Regions from separate parts of the Actinomadura gamaensis genome, predicted to be linked through region 2. Evidence: riboswitches for the same ligand, from Rfam matches in the RefSeq annotation. Region 2 holds a riboswitch; the other holds the start of a gene.

Region 1 (7,020 bases), on a different contig from region 2:
ACCTCGGCGGCGACCGCGCGGGCCCGCGCCGGGTCCCAGCCGCCGTCCTCCATCGCCTGGACGAGCCGCCGCGCGGTCTCCTCCAGGATGTCGATCACATCGGACGCGGTCCGTCCGCCGAGCGCGTTCACGACCGCGCCCGGCTCGGCGAGCAGCGCCTTCTCGTCCAGCCCGTGCCGCGCCGCGATCGCCGCCCGCAGGCCCGGCATCGCCCCGGCGACGCCGCCCCACACCTGCGAGGCGCGCAGCACGGCGAGGACGAGGTTGACGCGCGCCTCGTCCCGCGGCTCCTGCCCGAGGATGTGCAGGCCGTCCCGGATCTGGACGTCCTTGATCTCGCACAGGTAGCCGTCGATGTGCATGACGAAGTCGTCGAAGTCGTCCGCGTCCGGCATGTCCTCCTGGTGGAGGTCGTGGTGGAGCTGCGCGGCCTGGATCAGCGTCCATATCTGCGCCCGGACGGCCGGGAGCTTCGCCGGGTCCAGATCGTTCACGGTGGCGTACTCGTCCAGTAGCTGTTCGAGTTTGGCCAGGTCACCGTAGGTGTCGGCGCGCGCCATCGGCGGCACGAGATGATCGACGACGGTCGCGTGCCCGCGCCGCTTCGCCTGCGTGCCCTCGCCCGGGTCGTTCACGATGAACGGGTAGACGAGCGGCAGGTCGCCGAGCACGCCGTCCGGGGCGCAGCCGTCCGACAGCCCGAGCCCCTTGCCCGGCAGCCACTCCAGCGTCCCGTGCTTGCCCAGGTGGACGACCGCGTCCGCGCCGAACTCCAGGTCCAGCCACCGGTACGCGGCCAGGTAGTGGTGCGAGGGCGGCAGGTCCGGATCGTGGTAGATCGCGACCGGGTTCTCGCCGAACCCGCGCGGCGGCTGGATCATCAGCACGACGTTCCCGAACCGCAGCGACGCGAGCACGATGTCGTCGCCGTCCACGTACAGCTCGCCGGGCGGCTCGCCCCAGTGCTGCCGGACGCCCTCGCGCAGCGACTCCGGCAGCGCCTCGAACCACGTCCGGTAGGACGCCAGCGACGCCCGCGCCGGAGCCTTCGCCAACTGCTCTTCGGTCAGCCACTCGACGTCGTGCCCACCGGCGGCGATGAGCGAATGAATGAGGTCATCGCCCGTGTCGGGGTTCTTCCAAAGCGAATGGTCCTCACCCAGGTAATACCCGGCCTCGGCCATCTGCCGAAGCATCCGGACGGCGGACGTGGGCGTATCGAGCCCCACTGCGTTTCCGACCCGAGCGTGCTTGGTCGGATACGACGACAGAACCAGCGCCACCCGCTTCTCGCCATTCGGGATGTGCTTGAGCCGCGCATGCCGAACCGCGATCCCGGCGACCCGCGCGGCCCGTTCCTCATCGGCCGCGTACACCGGAATCCCGTCGGGGCCGAGTTCCTTGAACGAGAACGGCACGGAGATGATGCGTCCGTCGAACTCGGGAATGGCGACCTGCATGGCCGCGTCCATCGGGACGAGGGCGGCGTCCGACTCGTCCCATGCCTGGCGCGACGACGTGAGGCAGAGCCCCTGGACGACCGGCACGTCCAGCGTGGCGAGAGCCCCCGCGTCCCACGAGTCCTCGTCACCCCCCGCGCTGGCGTCGGCCGCGACGGCCCCGCCCGCCGCCAGCACGGTGGCGATGACCGCATCGCACTGCCCGAGCAATGCCATCAGCTCCGGATCGGCCCCTCGCAACGACCCGCAGAAGACCGGCAGGGCATTCGCTCCGGCCCGTTCGATCTGCCGGCACAGAACATCGACGAATGCCGTGTTCCCCGAAAGCTCATGCGCCCGGTAGAAAACGACACCGACCGTGGGACGCCCGTCCACCCGCGCGTATTCACCATGCACGCCAAAGGAAGGCATGGCGACGGGAGCGTCGAAGCCTTCCCCCGTCAGCAGCACGGTGTCCGACAGGAAGAAGGCGAGCTGCCGCAGGTTCTCGACGCCCCCCTCGCGCAGATAGGCGAGCGCCTCGGCGGCGACTCCCGGCGGCACCGTGGAAAGGGCCATCAACTCGGCGTCCGGGTCGGCCTCTCCGCCGAGGAACACGACGGGCAACCCGCTCGCGGCCAGGGCGTCCACGCCCGGCGCCCAGGTCTTCCGCCCTCCCAGCAGCCGCACCACGACGACATCGACGCCGTCGGTCAGCGACGCCAGCTCCTCGACGGCGACCCGCGCGGGGTTCGCGGTCGCCCACCCGGCGTCCGCCGCGCGGGCGGCGAGCAGTTCGGTGTCGGCGGTGGACAGCAACAGAGCACGCATCGGCGATGCCTCCAACGGGGTCCGCGCCCCGGCTCGGGTGAAGGGCCGCGACGGCGCGGAGTCTCCTGGCTTCCGGATCACCGCCCCCGCCCCGGCCTTCCAGCGTCGCCGCCGTGACCTTGCGTGAGGGGGGACTCCCCGGTGACAGTTGCGGGACAGCTCCGGACTCGCACCGGATTCCTCGCCCGCCGTCGCCGCGCCAGTCTACGGAACCGCCACGTTGACCTCACCCCCGCGATTCCAGTGGCCCCCGGCCCCGCCAAGGCGTAACCTTCCCTGTGTCGGCGAGTGGGGAAGCTCGACCGGCCGGAACGCCCGACCTCACCTAGCCGAGGCCGGGCGTTCCGCTTGCCCCCGGGAATTCTCCGGCCGGGGTGTCGGGACGGGGCGGTCGTGTTCGTCGGAAGGGTGAGGGCCGCCTGCGAGGGGTGGCGCTGAGGGCGGGAAGCGCGATCATGGAGGCCGCGCTTCCCCCGACACCGCAGGAGATGATCGCCGATGCAGTATCTGCTCTCCGTGATCCACGACCGGCCCGACGTTCTCGCCGTCCCTGAGGAGCAAGCCGCGATCGACGTGTTCAACGACCGGCTCCAGAAGGACGGGCACTGGGTGTTCGCCGGCGGCCTCGCCGTCCCGGACACGGCCACCGTGATCGACAACCGGGGCGAGGAGCCGCTGTTCACCGACGGGCCCTTCGTGGAGTCCAAGGAGTTCCTCGCGGGCTTCTGGATCATCGAGGCGCCCGACCTCGACGTGGCGCTGGAACTCGCCGCGGAGGGGTCGAAACGGTGCAACCGGAAGGTCGAGGTGCGTCCGTTCCTGTGAGCGGGACCGACGAGGCGGTCTCCCGGGCCCACCGCGCGGAGTGGGCCCGGGTGGTCGCCGCCCTGACCAGGCGTTTCGGTGACCTCGACCTCGCCGAGGAGGCCGCCGCGGAGGCGTTCGCGACCGCCGTCCAGAGGTGGCCGGAGGACGGCGTCCCGCCCAACCCCGGCGCCTGGCTGACCACCACCGCCAACCGCAAGGCCATCGACCGGATCCGGCGCGAGAGCAAGCGCGACGACAAGCACAGGGAGGCTCGGATGGTGTACGACCGCGGCGCGCCCGAGCCGCTCGGCGCGATCGACGACGACCGGCTCCGGCTGATCTTCACCTGCTGCCATCCGGCGCTGGCGCCGCAGGCCCGCGTGGCGCTGACGCTGCGCATGGTCGGGGGGCTGACCGTCGCCGAGATCGCCCGCGCCTTCCTGGTGCGCGAGACGACGCTGGAACAGCGGATCACCCGCGCGAAGGCCAAGATCAAGGCGGCCCGCATCCCCTACCGGGTGCCGTCCGCCGGGGACCTCCCGGCCCGCGTCGGCGGCGTGCTCGCCGTCCTGTACCTGGTGTTCAACGAGGGCTACCTGGCGACCGGCCCCGGCACCGACCCCGTCCGCCTCGACCTGACGGCCGAGGCGATCCGGCTCACCCGCCTGATCCGCGTCCTGCTGCCGGACGACGGCGAGGTGGCCGGGCTGCTGGCCCTGATGCTGCTCACCGAGGCCCGGCGCACCGCGCGGGTCTCGTCCGGCGGCGAACTGGTGTCCCTGGCCGAGCAGGACCGCGGATCCTGGGACGCGGCGCTGATCGCCGAGGGGCACCGGCTGGTCCGCGAGCGCCTCGCCGCTGCCGCCGCCGGAACGCCCCCGGGCCGCTACCAGATCCTCGCCGCGATCAACGCCGTCCACACCTCCGCCCGCGACGTCCGCGACACCGACTGGTCGCAGATCCTCGCCCTGTACGACCGGCTCGTCCGCCTCGACCCGTCCCCGATCGTCGTCCTCAACCGGGCCGTCGCACTGGCCGAACTGGACGGCCCGGAAGTGGCCCTGGCGGCCGTCGACCGCCTGGAACCCCGCCTGGACGGCTACCACGCCTACCACGCCACCCGCGCCGACCTGCTCCGCCGTCTGGGCCGCGGCCGGGAGTCCCGCGCGGCCTACGACAAGGCCATCGCCCTGGCAGGCAACACCGCCGAAACCGCCTACCTGACCCGCCGCCGCGACCAGCTGCACTGACGCCGGGGTCAGGCGGGGGCCGTTTCGAGGTCGGCGGTGACGATGGCGGTCAGGAGGCCGGGGAACGCCTCTTCCAGGTCTTCTTTGCGGAGGGCGTTCAGGCGTGAGGTGCCCACGTAGTACTGCCTGATCAGGCCCGCTTCGCGGAGGACGTTGAAGTGGTGCGTGGCCGTGGATTTGCTGACCGGGAGGTCGAAGCCGCCGCAGGGGATGTCGGTCGCGGCGTCCCAGAGCCGGCTGACGATGCTGCGGCGGACCGGGTCCACCAGCGCTTCGAGGATCTGCTGGAGGCGGCCGTCCTCGGCGCCTACGGCCGGCCGTCCTCGGCGCCTACGGCGTGGTGGGCGGTGAGCGCGAGCGGCTGCTCGCCTTCGCCCGGGACGCGGAGATGCCCGGCTGGTGGGAACCCGGCGACAGCATTTGCCCCACACCGCTCAAGGCGCTGATCGGGTTCGAGGCCCAGGCCGTCCGTATCACCAACGTGAAGATGTCTTTCATCCTGGGGTTGTTGCAGGTTCCCGAGTACGCGCGTGCCGTCACGGCGGCGTCCGGGATCCCTCCGTTGGAGATCGAGACCGCGTCGCGACCCGCATGGGACGGCAGGCGGTCCTGAGCCGTCCGCAACCGCCGAAGCTCCTCGCGCTGATCTCGAAGATCATCGCTTTCTACGGGGGTTGACGGGTGTGGAGCACGACCAGGGTCTCAACTGGCGCAAGCCGTCCTACAGCGATGAAGAAGTCAACTGCGTCGAAGTGGCTCGCCTGTCCAGGGCACGGATGGCCATCCGAGGTTCCAAGCCTCCGAGCGAGCCGGTCTTGACCCTCGACCAGAAGGACTGGCTCTCCCGCCGCGCGACGCTGAGCAAGACCCGTTGAAGATGCCTGTCGTTGCTGTGACGTTGAGATGTTGCGCGAACCTGGAAACGTTGCGTTGAGAGTGCAACGTGTCAGTTGTTGAGCGATTGTGCATGTGCAGGTCAGTACCAGCGGGTGAAGGCGGCTGCGCCTGAGAAAGAGCTTGCCGCTTCCCGGAGGATGCGCAGTGGGGCGTCCAGTAGCTCGGCGGCGTCGAAGCCGGGGTCGTCGCCGGTCTCGGTCATCCACGTGGTGATGCGGGTCAGAAGTTCGGCTCGACGGGTGGGTGGGACGTCCAGGACCGCTTCGACTTCGGGTAGAGCGGCCGCGACCTCGTCGGCGGTCAGGATGAAATTGCCGCGCACGCCTGGAAGGGCGCGCATTGCGTCTGTCCCCAGAGCGTTGCAGAGGGCCTCCACTGGGTTGGCCTTGCGGGCGACCGCGACGAACGGGGAGCCTTGGTCGGCCATGAGGTCGGCGGCGGCGTCCTGCAGGTCTTCGATCGCGTCCGTTTCAGCGTCGGTGGCGTCGGCGGCTTGGGACGCAAGACGTCGGGCCGCTTCGTCCGGGATGGCACCGATCACCCAGATGCCGGTGGCGCTCATCGATATGAACCTGCTCGTCGGGGCCGGCTGTTCAGAGGGGGAGGTAGGGGAGGCGGGTTCTTTCCTTGGTCTGGTCGCGGACGGTTTCTACGGCTTCGCGGACGCCGGGGTCGGGGTGGGAGGCGAGGCGCGCCAGGTCGCCCAGTGGGCCCTTGCGGCGTTTCCCCAGCCAGTACAGCACCTCACGCAGGGCGGACGGGGCGCCCGGGTCACCGGCGGCGGCGAGGCGGGCCATGAGTTCGCGGGTGGACGGTCCGGGGCCGTCCAGGGGATGGGGCAAGCGTTCGCGCAGGCGGCGGGCGACGGCTTCGGACGCGGGGACCTCGACCTGCGGACGTCCGTAATGGCCGACGAGCACCGGCTCCGCGTCGTCCAGCCGGACGTGGACCGCGACGTGCCCGCCCTGGCCGCCCCAGCGGGCCAACTCCCGCAGCCATTGGTGCGTCAGGGTGTGGGACGGCAGCACCGGAAAGAGGTAGACACCGCGGTCGCCGTCCTGTCCGTGGCTCACCGCGCGGATGCCCGAGCGGCGGATCCGGGGGACGTTTCCGGCGGGTGTCAGGTGCACGAACGTCGCCATGCGCTAGGCCGGGAGGTAGGGCTCGGGGAAGCTCATCGGGCGAGCCTACTTCGTCCGGACGTGGCGGATGAGAAGGATCACGATGGTGATCGCCAGCGCCAGCGTCACGGTGAACAGGTGCAGGACGGGGATGACGAACGCCAACAGGACGGGATAGACGCAGACGACGCCGAGGACGACCTCGTAGACGATCGCGAAGTACTGGGCGTCACGGCTGCGCGGGAGGGTGACGGTCAGGGCCGTCCCGACGAGGGCTAGGACGGTCAGGACGATGCCCGCGACCAGGAGCAGCTTCAGGATCGCCACCGTTTCGGGGTCAGCGAGGGACGCCCGGGACAGCACGCAGCCGAAGATCAGCAGCAGCACGCCCGGCAGCGCAAGGAAGGCGACCTGGAAGCCCAGCAGCACGCGAAGCGCGGTCACGGCAGGACGAGAAGGTTCCCCAGCCGATGCCGGGTCGAGCGCTTCCGCAATTGAGGCCGGGTCGTGCGGCTGCCCGGCCGTGGCCGGGTGGAGTTGGCCGGTCTTGGTAGTGCCGAACGGTTGTGTGAGGGCGGGCAGGTGGGGCGGTTGCTTGGTCGGGGCGGGCTGGGGCGGGTGAGCGGTCTCAGCCGGGAGCGGTCGCGCGGGCTCAGTCGGGAGCGGTGGGGCGGT
Region 2 (7,020 bases):
ATGGTCGAGCAGCATCACGACCGACAGGATAGTCGCCGTCGGGTCCGCCTTGCCCTGCCCGGCGATGTCCGGGGCGCTGCCGTGCACCGGCTCGAACATCGACGGCGCGGTGCCGTCGGGGTTGACGTTGCCGGACGCGGCGAGCCCGATGCCGCCCGCGACGGCCGCGCCGATGTCGGTGATGATGTCGCCGAACAGGTTGTCGGTCACGATCACGTCGAACCGCTGCGGCTGGTTCACGAAGAACATCGTCGCCGCGTCGACGTGGCAGTAGTCGGTCTCGACCTGCGGGTACTCCTCGCCGACGCGCTTGAGCGTGCGCTGGTAGAGGTCGCCCGCGTAGGCGAGGACGTTGTCCTTGTGGACGAGCGTGAGCTTCTTGCGCGGACGCGCCGCGGCCTGCTCGAACGCGTACCGGATCACCCGCTCGACGCCGAAGGCGGTGTTGACGCTCTCCTGCGTGGCGATCTCGTGCGGGGTGCCCTTGCGGATCACGCCGCCCGTCCCGGCGTAGAGGCTCTCGGTGCCCTCGCGGACGACGAGCATGTCGATGTCGTCCGGGCCGACGCCCGCGAGCGGGGACGTCGCGCCGGGCAGCAGCTTCACCGGGCGGAGGTTCGCGTAGTGGTCGAACTCGAACCGGGTGCGCAGCAGCAGGCCGCGCTCCAGCAGCCCGGACGGCACGGACGGGTCGCCGATCGCGCCGAGCAGGATGACGTCCTGGTCGCGCAGCTCCGCGAGGACCGAGTCCGGAAGGACCTCGCCGGTGCGGTGGTAGCGCGCCGCGCCGAGGTCGTATTCGGTCTGCTCGAAACTCAGGTCGTGGGCGGGGGCGACGGCGTCGAGGACCTTCAACCCCTCGGCGACGACCTCCGGGCCGATCCCGTCACCGGGAATGGCCGCGAGTCGGATGCTGCGGGAAGCCATGCGGGGACTCTACCGCAACGTCTCATCCAATGAGCAATGGTCTCACCCCCTGAGACAGGACAGAACGGTGTGACTTGACGTCGCATCCCCCAAAGGGGACGCTTCGCCTGACAAGTTCACATCGAGGCGACGGTGCGCAGGAACCCGGTGCGATTCCGGGACGGTCCCGCCACTGTGACCAGGGAGCCTCCCCCGCGTGCGACCACGGCCGGAAGACCGGCTGGAAGGTCGGCGGGAGGCGCCGATCTGGGAGTCAGGACACTGACCCGTCGTCCTCCCGCAACCGGGGCGAGTGAACCCCGTGAGGAGACCCAGATGGCCCAGTCCGCCGTTCCCGAGCAGCGCGCCGCCCAGCAGCCGGTGCCGCTGCGCGTCCCCGTCCGCGACATCCTGCCCTGGGCGGTGTTCGCCGCCGTGCTCGGGCTCGTCCTGATCTACTTCGTCGGCGCCGAGCAGGGCGCGACCTCCCTGTTCTCCGGCACCTGGGTGCACGAGTTCACCCACGACGGCCGGCACCTGCTCGGCTTCCCCTGCCACTGATGGCGGCGGACGTCACCGCCGCCCCGCGCCCGATGACCATGCGTTCCCTGCTCGTGCGGGGGATGCTGGCCGGGCTGGCCGGGGCGGCGCTGGCCCTGGTCGTCGCGTGGGTCTACGGCGAGCCGCAGGTGGGGAACGCGATCGCGTTCGAGGAGTCGCACGCCGACCACGGCGCCGGGCACGAGGAGGAGATCGTGTCCCGGGCCGTGCAGAAGACGGCCGGCCTGATCACCGCGGTCGGCTTCTACGGCGTCGCGATCGGCGGCCTGTTCGCGATCGCGTTCGCCTTCGCCTACGGACGCCTCGGCGCCCTGCACGCGCGCGCGACGGCGGCCGTCGTCGCGCTGCTCGGCTTCGTCGCCGTCGAGGGCGTGCCGTTCCTGAAGTACCCGGCCACTCCCCCGGCGGTCGGCAACCCGACCACCATCGGCGGCCGGACGGCCCTGTACTTCGGCATGGTCGCGATCGGCATCGCCACGGTCGTCGCGGCGGTGATCATCTGCCGCCGCCTCACCCCGCGCCTGGGCACCTGGAACGCGGTGACCGTGTCGGCGATCGGTTTCGTCCTGGTCAACGCGGTGCTCTTCCAGATCACCCCGAAACCGGACGCGATCCCCGACCACTTCCCGGCTAGGACGCTCTGGGAATTCCGCATGGCGTCCCTGGGCATGCAGGCCGTCCTGTGGGCGACGATGGGACTGCTCTTCGGCTGGCTGACCGAACGAGCCGTCCGCAAGTAGCACCGGCGAGGGGGCCGGCGTCGTCGCCGACCCCCTTTCAGCGGTACCGGGCCAGTTCCCACGGGTCATGGGCCGAGAAGACCTCGACCTCGTCCCCGTGGTCGCGGACCAGTTCCCGCAACCGCGCCTGCGTGCCGAGCCGCAGGTCGGCATGGACCTGCGAGTTGGTCTGGACGAGATCCATGAGCGGATGCGGCTCCTTCTCGTCCTGCATCTCGCGGTGGTAGTAGTACGCGTCCCCGCAGTGCAGCAGCCATTTGTCGCCGTCCCGCACGGCCACCCCCGCGTGCCCCTGAGTGTGCCCACCGAGCGGGACGAGCCTGATCTCCGACGGCAGGCCGTCCAGGGCGAACGCGCCGAACCCGAACCACCGCTCGCCGGGCGTCCCGTCATAAGTCACCCACTTGGGCCCATGCGCCCAATGCGCCGGCCGGTACCGGGAAGCATTTCCCGCTAGCGCCGCGTCCCGCTCGGCCGCCAGCACGTGAACGGACGCGTCCGGGAAGTCGGGCAGGCCCCCGCAGTGATCGACGTCGAGATGGGTGACGACGACGTGCCGCACATCGGACGCCTCGTACCCGAGCCTCTCGACCTGCCGGATCGCCGTCTCGGACTCCTCCAGCACAGGGGCGGTCATGGCGACCCACTCCGCCCCGAGCGTCCCGTCCGGATCGCGGACATCCCCAAGCCCCAAGCCCGTCTCGACCAGCACAAGCCCTTCCTCGGTCTCGACGAGCAGACAGTGGTTCACCGCACGCGCAGGAGAAGGCCCTTCATAGGTGGCCTCGATCGTGGTCATGGAACCGCAGTTCAGGTGATGGATTCTCATGCGGGCTATGCTGCGACTTGAAGCGCGGTTCAAGTCAAGGAGCCTCATGACGGACGATCTGCTCGACATCGCCGAAGTGGCCCAGCGCGCCGGGCTCGCCCCGTCCGCCCTGCGCTTCTACGAGAAGAAAGGCCTAATCGAACCCGCCGGACGCAACGGCCTCCGCCGCACCTACCGTCCGGACATTCTCGAACGCCTGGGCCTGATCACCTGCGCCCGCAGCGCCGGCTTCACCATCGCCGAGATCTCCGGCTTCCTCGCGGCCCGCCCCGGCGACACCGCCATCCGCGACCGCATGGCCGCCAAAGCCCGCACCCTGGACGACCAGATAGCCCAGCTCACCCGCCTACGCGACAGCCTCCAACACGCCTCGACCTGCGACCACGACCCGGTAGTGGACTGCCCCGACTTCAAACGCGCGATCGGCCGCGTCCCGACCGTCCCGTCCCGACAGTGCGCACACTAACGACCCGAGCAGGCCTGGGCACGAATGATCGACCACTCCCGGCCTGTAGCGCGCGCTCGACGGCGGCGCTTTCTGCGTTCTCGGTCACGCAGACCATTCAGCCGCATGCTCGCAGGAAGGCCCAGGAACGCGGTGTCCTAGTCGAGGCCGAGTTCGCCGACCAGTGACCGGATTGTCGGCGAGGGGCGGGTGGTGATCTCCCGGACCTCGGCTACGAGGGAGCGGGCGATGGCCTGGTGGCGGAACCAGACGCGCGAGGTGGCGCGCGCCTCGGCGAGGCGGGTCTCGGCCGCGCGCGGCTGGCGCGCGTCCACGTGGACCTGGGCTACGTCCAGCAAGTGGCGGCTGTAGGAGATGCCGCGCAGCTCGCCGGGCCGGACGTGGCGGGCCTCGGCCAGGGCGTGGCCGGGGTCCTTGAGCGTCGCCCACGCGTGGACGGCCTGCATACGCACGGTGGCCGGGCCGAACGCGGTCTGGTAGGCGTCCACGCGGTGGCCGATGCGCCGCGCGGCGGCGGCAGCGCTGTCGATGTAGTCGGACGGGTCGCGCCCTGCCGCGGCGGCCGGGGCCAGCGCGGTCATGAGCAGGTTGCCCCACACCGCGAGATGCGCCTCGGGCGCGGAGAACGACGGCTCGATCCGGGCGGCCGCGAGTACCGCGACGCGCTCGGCCTCTTCGAGACGCGCCTGGTGGAGCAGTACCCACGCGTAGGTGCCGTGCGTGGTCGCCCACTGCCACTCGTCGTCGCCTTCGGCCGCCGCCGTGACCGCGCGCTCCGCGCTCAGAGCCGCCAGGTCCAGCTTGCCGAAGTGCACCAGCAGGCAGGCCGCGAGCTGGTACGCCTGCGCCAGCGACGCGGCGACCGCCGCGCCGAGCGTGCGGTGCGCGAGCCGCGTCTCGCCGATCAGGCCGGGCAGCGCGGCCGTCAGGCTTCCGAAGTCGCCCGCCCAGTAGAGGTCCCAGCCCCGCCCCACGGCGGCGCGCAGCTCGTGGGGCGGCGTCGGCGCGCCGTCGTCGTCCACGTCGAGCCCGGCCAGGCCGGGCAGCAGCGACGGCGCGAGCAGCGCGTCCCTCAGCGCGAGGACGCTGGCATCGCCCCGGTCGCCGCCGAGCCGCTCGCGCCGGCCCGTCAGCTCCGTGAGGTCCACGTCCAGCGCGGTGGCCAGCTTCATCAGCGTGGTCGTGCGCTCGCCCTGCCGTCGCCCCTGTTCGAGCTTGGCGACCGTGTCGCGCGAGAGCCCGGCCCGTTCCGCGAGGCCCTCCTGACTCATCGCGCGCTCCCTGCGGATGCGCTTGAGATTCGTCCCGATCGTGCTGGTCTCGGGCATGGCCCGTACCTCCTGACGCCTCGGCGCTCCCAGGCTACTCAGCGCCTGCGATGCGCGCGGCGATGGCTTCGGGAGTGAGCAGGCGACTTACAAGTTCCTCGACGGCCTGAGGCACGTCGCCGAGTCCGAACCCGGACGAGTCGACCAGCCGTCCCGCCCGCATCTGCACGCTCTCTCCGAGATGCGGGACGGCGGCGTTGGTCACCAGCAGCGCGGCCACGGGCTCCTCGGGTAGCGGCCCCAGATGCGCCTTCACCCGCAGCCCCCGCCCGACCAAGAGATCACCGAGTTCACGCAGCACGTCGATCACCGGGCCTCCTCGCGCGCGTAGGCGCGGAGCTGGATCCGGAGTCCCTCAGGCGTGTCGGCCTCCGCGGCCGAGGGCCCGTGCTGCACCAGCTCCCCCGGCCCTGGCCCGCGCAGCGCCCACCACCGCCCGGTATCCCGAGCACAAATGATCGACCACCCGGGAAACTCCGCCTCCAGCGCCGTCTCGTGCGCTGCCTTCTGTTCCGCCGTAAGGCGTGGCCTGTGCGTCATGACGCACAGGTTGCCAGCGGGGACGCTCCGTAATGTTCCAAGATGGTGCACGGTGGGCTTGCCGCGCGCGGGGGCCGGGTGTTACACGGTCATGCGCCGCTGGAGGCGCCTGAGCGGTTCGGGCAGCGTGCGGCGCACGTCCACGAGGTGCGCGACGACGGAACGCGCGGTGGGGTGGAACGTCACCATCTGGGGGGCTATGCGGTCGGCGCTCGCCAGGCGCGCCAGGGCTTTGGCGTGGTCGCCCACCTCGACGTGCACGCGCGACATGTCGATCTCGTGGTGCGCGCGGCGTTCGGGTGGGAGCGAGGTGAGGGTGCGCTCCCCGATCTCGTGGTCGCGGCGGGCGGCCTCGTCGGTGTCGCCCAGCTCGGACGCGACGGCCGCGCCGTGGATGGCCACGTTCGCCGGAGTGAACTCCAGCCCGTGGACGACCGGGCCCGTCCTGCCCGCGCGGACGCGGTCCACGGCCTGCCCGAAGTAGTCCCAGCTTCGGGCCGGGTCGGCGGCGCGCGCGGCGACTATGGCCGAACGCAGGTCCAGCGCGCCGGCTATCTCGGCCGCGTCGGGGCGGGCGGAGTCGAGGGACGCGGCGGCGCGGTCCAGCAGGATCAGCGCCGGACGGTGCTGGTTGAGGCCCAGCAGCACCAGGGCGCGGGCCAGCGTGATCAGGGCGGGGACGTTCGGGTCGCCCGAGCGCCGCGCCGTGTCCGAGGCGCGCTCCAGGAGGGCTAGGGCGTCACCGCTGTAGCCGAGCCGCCGCGCGAGGCTGACGCCCAGTCTGAGCGCTTTGCTGAGCAGCCCCCATACTTCGGGGTTCCCGGTTTCGTGAGCCCAGTAGGTGAGTTCCTCCAGCACCGCGGGCAAGCGCGCGCCAAGCTTGGACAGCTGGGCGTTGTGCATGAGTTTCTGGCCCGTCGCCACCTCGGCCGCGAGCACTTCGACACTGCGAGGCGGACCGGCGAGCTCCGGGCCGACGTCCACATACGCCTGGATGCGGCGCAACTCCGGGATGAACGCGTGGACGCGGTCGTCGTGGCCCGGCAGGCGGTACGGCTGGCCGTACAGGTCGGCCGGGTCCACGCTCAGCGCCGCCGCCACGGCCGCCACGAACGCCGGGGTCGCCATCTTCTGCCCGGCCTCCACCTGGGCGATGTGGCCTCGCGAGTACGCCGCCCGCTCGGCCAGGCCTTGCTGGGTCAGGCCCCGGCGCTTGCGGGCGCGTGCGATGCGAGTGCCGACCGTCTCCGTCGTGCCGTCCGCTGCCATGGAGCCTGCACCTCCTGAGCCGTCGCGCTTTTCAGGCTACGGGCCGGGGACCGTCTTCAGCGGTCCAGAAGGGCGCAGTCGCCGCACATTTCGCCGCCGGGAGGGACTTTGTAGTAGAGGCAGCAGCTTCGGCGGGTGAAGCCTCGGGGGCCTAGCGTCCCGGCCGTGTTCAGGGGTGGACGGGTGAGGAGGGCTTGGACGAGTGGGGTCAGCTTGGGGGCCAGGTCGGGGGCCAGGCGGGCGGCGTAGAGGGTTCCGGCCAGGGCGGAGGCCGCGTTTCCCCAGATCAGGCCGTCGGCCAGCTTGACGACCTTGTGAAGAGTGTCGCGGAGGGGGCGGAGCTGGATGTCCATGACGGTCTCGAACGCCTTCTGCGGGGAC

What was found. Region 2 has a riboswitch for cobalamin ahead of ACFPCY_RS02460 (CbtB domain-containing protein). Riboswitches for the same ligand answer to the same signal wherever they lie in the genome.
Positions count from the first base shown of each region.
Region 1: linked by a shared signal. The riboswitch ahead of cobN (cobaltochelatase subunit CobN) and the one ahead of ACFPCY_RS02460 (CbtB domain-containing protein) in region 2 are both predicted to bind cobalamin.

Region 1 is NZ_JBHSIT010000009.1:243,207-250,226, forward strand. It holds gene cobN (cobaltochelatase subunit CobN) at 1-2,270, opposite strand, end outside; cobalamin riboswitch at 2,329-2,453, opposite strand; gene ACFPCY_RS29205 (YciI family protein) at 2,769-3,095, shown strand; gene ACFPCY_RS29210 (RNA polymerase sigma factor) at 3,092-4,327, shown strand; gene ACFPCY_RS29215 (ArsR/SmtB family transcription factor) at 4,336-4,593, opposite strand; gene ACFPCY_RS29220 (Scr1 family TA system antitoxin-like transcriptional regulator) at 4,665-4,940, shown strand; gene ACFPCY_RS29225 (DUF397 domain-containing protein) at 5,011-5,202, shown strand; gene ACFPCY_RS29230 (hypothetical protein) at 5,304-5,786, opposite strand; gene ACFPCY_RS29235 (hypothetical protein) at 5,818-6,366, opposite strand; gene ACFPCY_RS29240 (hypothetical protein) at 6,412-6,789, opposite strand.
Region 2 is NZ_JBHSIT010000001.1:531,485-538,504, reverse strand. It holds gene ACFPCY_RS02465 (3-isopropylmalate dehydrogenase) at 1-927, opposite strand, end outside; cobalamin riboswitch at 1,023-1,211, shown strand; gene ACFPCY_RS02460 (CbtB domain-containing protein) at 1,243-1,467, shown strand; gene ACFPCY_RS02455 (CbtA family protein) at 1,467-2,207, shown strand; gene ACFPCY_RS02450 (MBL fold metallo-hydrolase) at 2,245-3,036, opposite strand; gene ACFPCY_RS02445 (MerR family transcriptional regulator) at 3,083-3,502, shown strand; gene ACFPCY_RS02440 (helix-turn-helix domain-containing protein) at 3,640-4,830, opposite strand; gene ACFPCY_RS02435 (hypothetical protein) at 4,865-5,140, opposite strand; gene ACFPCY_RS02430 (helix-turn-helix domain-containing protein) at 5,452-6,639, opposite strand; gene ACFPCY_RS02425 ((2Fe-2S)-binding protein) at 6,696-7,020, opposite strand, start outside.